3 regions of the Sphingobacterium sp. InxBP1 genome follow, and region 1 is predicted to be linked to each of the others. Evidence: riboswitches for the same ligand, from Rfam matches in the RefSeq annotation. Region 1 holds a riboswitch; each other region holds the start of a gene.
The links. A riboswitch is a leader RNA that binds a small molecule or an ion and turns the genes downstream of it on or off. The one in region 1 is predicted to bind S-adenosylmethionine.
Positions count from the first base shown of each region.

Region 2: linked by a shared signal. The riboswitch ahead of K7A41_RS09730 (O-acetylhomoserine aminocarboxypropyltransferase/cysteine synthase family protein) and the one ahead of K7A41_RS14225 (methylenetetrahydrofolate reductase) in region 1 are both predicted to bind S-adenosylmethionine.
Region 3: linked by a shared signal. The riboswitch ahead of metE (5-methyltetrahydropteroyltriglutamate--homocysteine S-methyltransferase) and the one ahead of K7A41_RS14225 (methylenetetrahydrofolate reductase) in region 1 are both predicted to bind S-adenosylmethionine.

Region 1 is NZ_JAINDX010000046.1:452,604-454,807, reverse strand. It holds gene K7A41_RS14235 (30S ribosomal protein S16) at 1-156, shown strand, start outside; gene rimM (ribosome maturation factor RimM) at 229-753, shown strand; SAM riboswitch class I at 849-951, shown strand; gene K7A41_RS14225 (methylenetetrahydrofolate reductase) at 1,022-1,978, shown strand; gene K7A41_RS14220 (protein O-mannosyl-transferase family) at 2,132-2,204, shown strand, end outside.
Region 2 is NZ_JAINDX010000043.1:51,219-53,422, reverse strand. It holds gene K7A41_RS09730 (O-acetylhomoserine aminocarboxypropyltransferase/cysteine synthase family protein) at 1-829, opposite strand, end outside; SAM riboswitch class I at 1,085-1,197, opposite strand; gene K7A41_RS09725 (FUSC family protein) at 1,323-2,204, opposite strand, start outside.
Region 3 is NZ_JAINDX010000039.1:129,746-131,949, reverse strand. It holds gene metE (5-methyltetrahydropteroyltriglutamate--homocysteine S-methyltransferase) at 1-1,051, opposite strand, end outside; SAM riboswitch class I at 1,126-1,229, opposite strand; gene K7A41_RS03675 (response regulator transcription factor) at 1,381-2,070, opposite strand; gene K7A41_RS03670 (sensor histidine kinase) at 2,125-2,204, opposite strand, start outside.

The DNA of each region.
Region 1 (2,204 bases):
CAATCTAAAGCAGAAGCGAAGAAAGCTGCTTTGGCTGCTGAAGCAAAGAAAAAAGAAGAAATTGCTGCTGCTGTAGCTGCTAAAAATGCTCCTGTAGCAGAAGAGCCTGCGGCAGAGGAAGCTGAAGCTCCAGCATCAGAAGAAACTGAAGGTTAATTCTTTCATAAAGTATTCGAGAAAGCCGACTCAATCCTGAGCCGGCTTTTTTTACTCATATTAAATACGCTAATGACTGTAGATCAAAGTTTTTATATTGGCTATATCAGCAAGACGCGTGGTCTCAAAGGTGAGATGCAGCTGTTTTTCGAATTTGAAGACTACGAAATTCTGGATATGGATGTCCTTTTTTTGGAAGTGAACAAAAAGCTTGTTCCGTATTTTATCGACACGATAAAATTGCAGAAAAATAGTACAGCATATGTAACATTCGAAGATGTCGACCATATTGACAAAGCGCAGCCTCTCGTTCGTAAGAAGGTATATCTACCCAATGAAAAGATGCCAGAGCGTGATCCGGATGATTTTCGATATACGGACTTAATCGGCTTTTTGGTGATAGACGAAAATCATGGTGAACTGGGCGAAATTATTGACGTACAGGAATTTCCACAGCAGTTTGTCGCTACCGTAGATATGGACGGTAAGGAACTGATGTTTCCGTTGTCTGATGATCTCATTTTGGGGATAGATGGGGAGGAAGAAATTATAGAGGTCAACCTGCCGGAAGGGTTAATCGATCTGTACAACGAATAGAGCAGTAGCGGATTGTACTGTCGACTTTGTTGCTATTTTTTATGGATTTTCGAAAAATAGTTTTGTGTTTTGATTTTTTAAAACGATATTAGCATCGCTTATAGAGAAAGGCCGAGGGACTAGACCCAATGAAGCCTTAGCAACCTGTATTATTCAAGGTGCTAAATTCTACCCTACTCCATGTGGGAAAGATAAGTTACATGCCGATAAATACTCCCGGATCCGTGCGTTTCGATGTAAGCCAACCAAAACTAAAAACAGATTTTTAATGAAGATTATCGACCATATCCAGAACGCAAAAGGAAAGACACTGTTTTCTTTTGAGCTATTACCTCCGGCAAAAGGCCAAGGAATCCAGAGTATTTTTAAAACGATGGATGAGCTGATGGAATTCAAGCCACCTTTTATTGACGTCACCTATCATCGGGAGGATTATATCTACAAAGAACATGCTAGTGGCTTGCTGGAGAGAGTCTCTTATCGCAAACGTCCCGGCACAGTGGCCATATGTGCGGCCATTATGAACAAATATAAGGTGGACGCTGTTCCGCATCTGATCTGTGGTGGTTTCACAAAAGAAGAGACCGAAAATGCGCTGATCGACCTCAATTTTCTGGGTATAGATAATGTTTTGGTACTCCGGGGCGATGCGCGCAAAGGGGATGCAGACTTTATACCGACGGAAGGCGGACACGCTTTTGCTACCGATTTGTTGCAGCAGGTGGTGGATATGAACAAGGGCAAATATCTCCACGAGGATATTGTAACCTCCGAAAAGACCGATTTCTGTATCGGTGTGGCCGGATATCCCGAGAAACATTTTGAATCTCCCAACTTTAATACCGACTTTAAGTACCTGAAACAGAAAATTGATATGGGTGCCGAGTTTATCGTTACCCAGATGTTTTTTAACGTTGATAAGTATAAAGAATTTGTGATCAAATGCCGGGATAATGGCATTCATGTACCTATTATTCCGGGCCTCAAGCCGTTGACCACCAAAAAGCAGCTAGTTACCCTGCCCCGCATTTTCCATTTGGACATTCCCGAAGAACTGAGCGATGCGGTTGCGGCCTGTAAAACAAATGCCGATGTCAGACAGGTAGGCGAGGAATGGCTGGTGCAGCAGTGCCAGGAACTGATTAAATTTGGCGCCCCAGTGCTGCATTTCTACACCATGAGTAATCCCGGACCGACAAAGAAAATTGTAGAAAAGCTGGCTTAATTCTGGTAGCGACAGGTTGCTAAGCTATCTACCAGGTGCCTTCGCCGGTGGTCTATGCTGTTAAATTGTGTTAATTAACACTTTTAACTCGAGATTACTTTATAATTTACGTACCGAAAAAGGAGTATAAAATTTTGAACCAATTGACACCTTATGACGTACAATAGATTAAACTCGATCTTCGGCTGTGCCTGTGGCCTTGTTGCTACATTTGTCTATATCGCAA
Region 2 (2,204 bases), on a different contig from region 1:
GTAATCCTTCAACCCGCGCGCGGATAGCGAACTGAATATTGCCAAAAGGGCCTTTTTCACCAAATACTTCCGAAAATACCAGACCGTGGTAACCTTCGGATGGTTCAGAAAACTGAGGGTACTTGCCATTTCCCCAATTATAATTACCTCCGTCGATGATGACACCTCCAATACTTGTTCCATGGCCTCCGATCCATTTGGTCGCTGATTCAACAACGACATGAGCACCGTGCTCGAGCGGTTTAAATAAATAGCCGCCTGCCCCAAAGGTATTGTCAACGATGAGTGGCAGATCGTATTTCTTGGCCACAGCGGCGATCTTTTCAAAATCTGGGATATTAAAACTGGGATTACCAATCGTTTCCACATAGATCGCTTTAGTTTTGTCATCGATCAATGCTTCGATCTTATCTGCTTCTGCGTCTGCGGCGAAGCGCGCTTCAATCCCTAGCCGTTTAAACGATACTTTGAATTGGTTGAAGGTGCCGCCATAGAGGTTGGAACCAGCAACAAAGTTTTCACCACTTTCCAGAATATTGGTGAGCGCGATAAATTGGGCAGCCTGTCCGGAAGCGACAGCTACAGCTGCGACGCCCCCCTCCAGCGCAGCAATGCGTTGCTCGAAGACATCGGTTGTCGGGTTCATGATCCGTGTATAGATATTACCAAACTGTTTCAGCGCAAACAGATTAGCGCCATGTTCGGCATTTTCAAATACAAATGAGGTTGTTTGATATATAGGTACAGCTCTTGATCCGGTGGTTGGATCAGCCACTTGGCCAGCGTGAACTTGTAGTGTTTCAAATTTTAAATTCTTTTTTGTAGACATAATATTTCGGATTTAAGGTTTCAAAAAAATTATTAATAAGGTAAATAGAAGCATACACACCCGTCAGGCAGGTCTGTTAACATCGTTATCCAGAAAAGAGGAAATGATTCTTAACAAGCTGAAAGGTGCATATGCATACGCATTCGCATAGCCATAGAAATGCGATGTTGTACTTCTTTCGTTGTTAATAGGCTCGTCTCATAGGAACCTAAAGTGTGGATAGTTTGCTGTAATGTAATAATCATTGTCTTATTTCATTTATATGCTCCAAAACGATATTGTTTTGGACAGGATTTGGCACCTTTTCAACCAAATTGAAGGTTGCCAGTGGGTCATAGAGCCAGTCTCTCGCCACTTCTTTATAAATCAAGACCTGCTGATTAAGGGAGGTGTTGATTAGAAATCTTCTTCAGAAGACAATACAAATATAAACTTCTTTTCTATTAATGCAAAAGAAAAACAATTTTTAATTAATTCAGGAATCATTTCCGTGTTAAGTTTTGCTTGCTTGGAGCTGTGTGGCCGTTTGTTCCAGATCCTTTAATAAAGGTTTTAATTCATTGATTCTGGCCTCTATGTCGTCGTGCAAGTTGTCATTGTTGGTCTTACCCAGTGAAATGGATAGGCCGACCAAATGCGAATTGACACGATATGAGAGCGCCTGAAAATGGTGAATATGCGTCCAATTCATCCATTTTTTCTCCGGTTCCTTTTTGAGTTGAGAGATGGTTTCTGAAAACTGAGCCATGGCGGTCTGTGCTTTTTTGCGGGCTAAGCGGATATCGAACGTGCTCTGTAGATTGTGCGACAATCTTTTATTGATGATCTGAAAATACTGCTGGTTGAAATCTGCCACATCTTTGGCCAGCTGAATCATGCCGGAGCTTTGGCGTACCGGAATTAAAAAGTAGCCAGCGATAGCAAGTAGCGCGCCCATCAGCGTAAATATCATACGGCTGCCCAGTATCACATCGATATTACCTTCAAATAAATTGAGCGCGATAACAATACCCCATGTAATAAAAATGACGCTCACCATATAGTTGGAACGGTTGAACAGGAAAAAGCCAAAAAGCCCCATTGCTGAAAGAACAAGCAATATGGAAAGGTTTTTACAATAGGTCAGGCTGAGTATCCCGATTAAAATACCTGAAGCTGTCCCCAATATTCGCTCAATATTACGGGTCTTGGTCATTGCGAAAGCGGGCCTTGCGACAATTGCAACAGTCAACAGGATCCAATAAGTATACTTAAAATCCAGCAAAAGTGTTCCAATTAACGCGCCGGCACCAAAAAGCAAAGCCATCCGCAGAGCGAAGCGAAACAAGGGATTTTTGAGGTGGAGCTGACTTTTTATACCGCTTGGGCTATTCAG
Region 3 (2,204 bases), on a different contig from region 1:
GTAATGACTGCTCGTTGTGTTCGTTGTCCAGGTCGAACGGAACATGCAGTAGTGACGATGATGGCGCGATCCAGATGCGGTCTTTGCCCAGAGCATCTACGGCCTGTTTGATTTTAACCAACGATTTTTCATAGTCGTTTTTCCAGATGTTACGCCCTTCTACAATACCCAAAGATAGGGTTAGAGAGGCAGGTACTTTTGGTAATACGGTATCCAGCTGATTTTCGCCGCGTACCAGATCCAAATGCAAGGCATGAACTGGCAAATTGACAGCGATATCCTCATTGTCTTTTAAGGCTTCGAAATAAGTTGTCGCGATCAATTTAATGTTTTTGGCTGCAGCTGCCAGCTTCTCAAAAGTAGGCTGATACAGTGCTTTTACTTTTGCATCCAAATCCAATGCAAGGAATGGCTCATCAATCTGAACGTATTGCGCACCGGCCTCAGCCAATTTAGCTAAGATCTGTTCGTATACAGGAATTAATCTGTCCAATAGGTCGATGCGGTCGAATCCAGCTTCTTTCTCTTTACCGATCAATAGGTAAGTGATCGGGCCCAATAAAACTGGTTTCGTTTCGATGCCCAACGACCTGGCTTCGTTATATTCATTCAGGAATTTTTCAGAAGTCAACTTGAATTGTTGGTCCTTGGTGAATTCAGGCACCATGTAGTGGTAGTTGGTATCCAACCACTTAGTCATTTCCATGGCAGTCACGTCGATTCCATCTTGCTGGAAACCACGAGCCATAGCAAAATATAAATCTAAGCTGTAATTATTATCTACCTTGCTCAATAGTGAGTGGTATCGGGCTGGAATTGCACCTACCGTAAGGCTTAAGTCCAGGACCTGATCATAAAAAGAAAAGTCGTTAGAAGGAATTAAATCTATTCCAGCATCTTTTTGCGTTTTCCAATTGCCCTCACGAATTTTTTTTGCTGCCTCCAATAATTCCTCAACAGAAGATTTTTTAGCCCAATAGGCTTCATTGGCTTTTTTCAATTCGCGGAATGCGCCCACACGCGGGTAACCTAAATTGTTAGTCAATAACATAATGATGTTTTTAATGTTTCTTTTCAACTATATTTCTTGCTAGAGAGAAGGACACACTAGAATTCGGTGACTTCGGCTTATCATTCCCATGTTAAGTAGGGTAGAATTTAGCACCTTGTCAAGAGACAGGTTGCTAAGGCTTCATCGGGTCTATTCCCTCTGCCTTTCTCTATAAGCGAGGCTAAGTTAGAACATTTATTTCTGATATGCAAATTTTTTATAAAAGCGCATTTATTTTTTATAATCTGCTAAAGATAAAAATGTTTTATTTTCTTCTTTTCATTAAAACAGCGGATGGAGACCTATTACTGTCTCCATCTGCCCTTGTTTTAGCTGACCAGCAGCTTATAGCCCTTTCCATGCACATTGACAATTTCTACTTTACTATCTTCCTTCAGATATTTGCGTAATTTGCTGAGAAATACATCCATGCTTCTTCCGGTAAAATAGTTGTCGTCGTGCCATATTTTTAACAGTGCCTCTTCACGGGTCAATACATCATTCTTCTTCAGGCAAAGCAAGCGTAGCAATTCGGCCTCTTTTGTAGATAGCTTCTGTGTCTGACCTTTGTAAGAAATCTGCTGGCTGGTATAATCAAAGTAGTAGTCTCCTATTTCAAATTTGTCAGCGACGATCTCTTCTTCTTTGTCTCTTACGCTACGTTTCAGCAGGGCATTAATACGCAGCAAGAGTTCCTCCACACGGAATGGTTTGGTAATATAGTCATCGCCGCCCAGTTCAAAGGCTTCGGTTTTATCTTCCATCATGCCTTTGGCAGTGGCGAAGATGATCGGTACGGTACTGTTTATTTTACGGATTTCACGCCCGACGGTAAAGCCATCCTTTTTGGGCATCATGACATCAAAAATGCATAAGTCATAATCGTTCTTTTTGAACTGGGAAACAGCTTCATCTCCATCAGTGCAGAGCGTAACATCAAACTTTCCCTTTAATTCGAGATAATCCTTTAAAAGATCCCCCAAATTGGGATCATCTTCTGCTAATAATATCTTTTGCATAATGAATCTATTAATTTTCACTAATGTTCCTTGAATATACAAAAAAGGAACGTGTTATTTTTTTAAGGGCAAAATTACTTCAAAGGTCGTGCCTTTGTCTTTCTCACTTTTTACGGTAATCCTGCCGTTGAGTC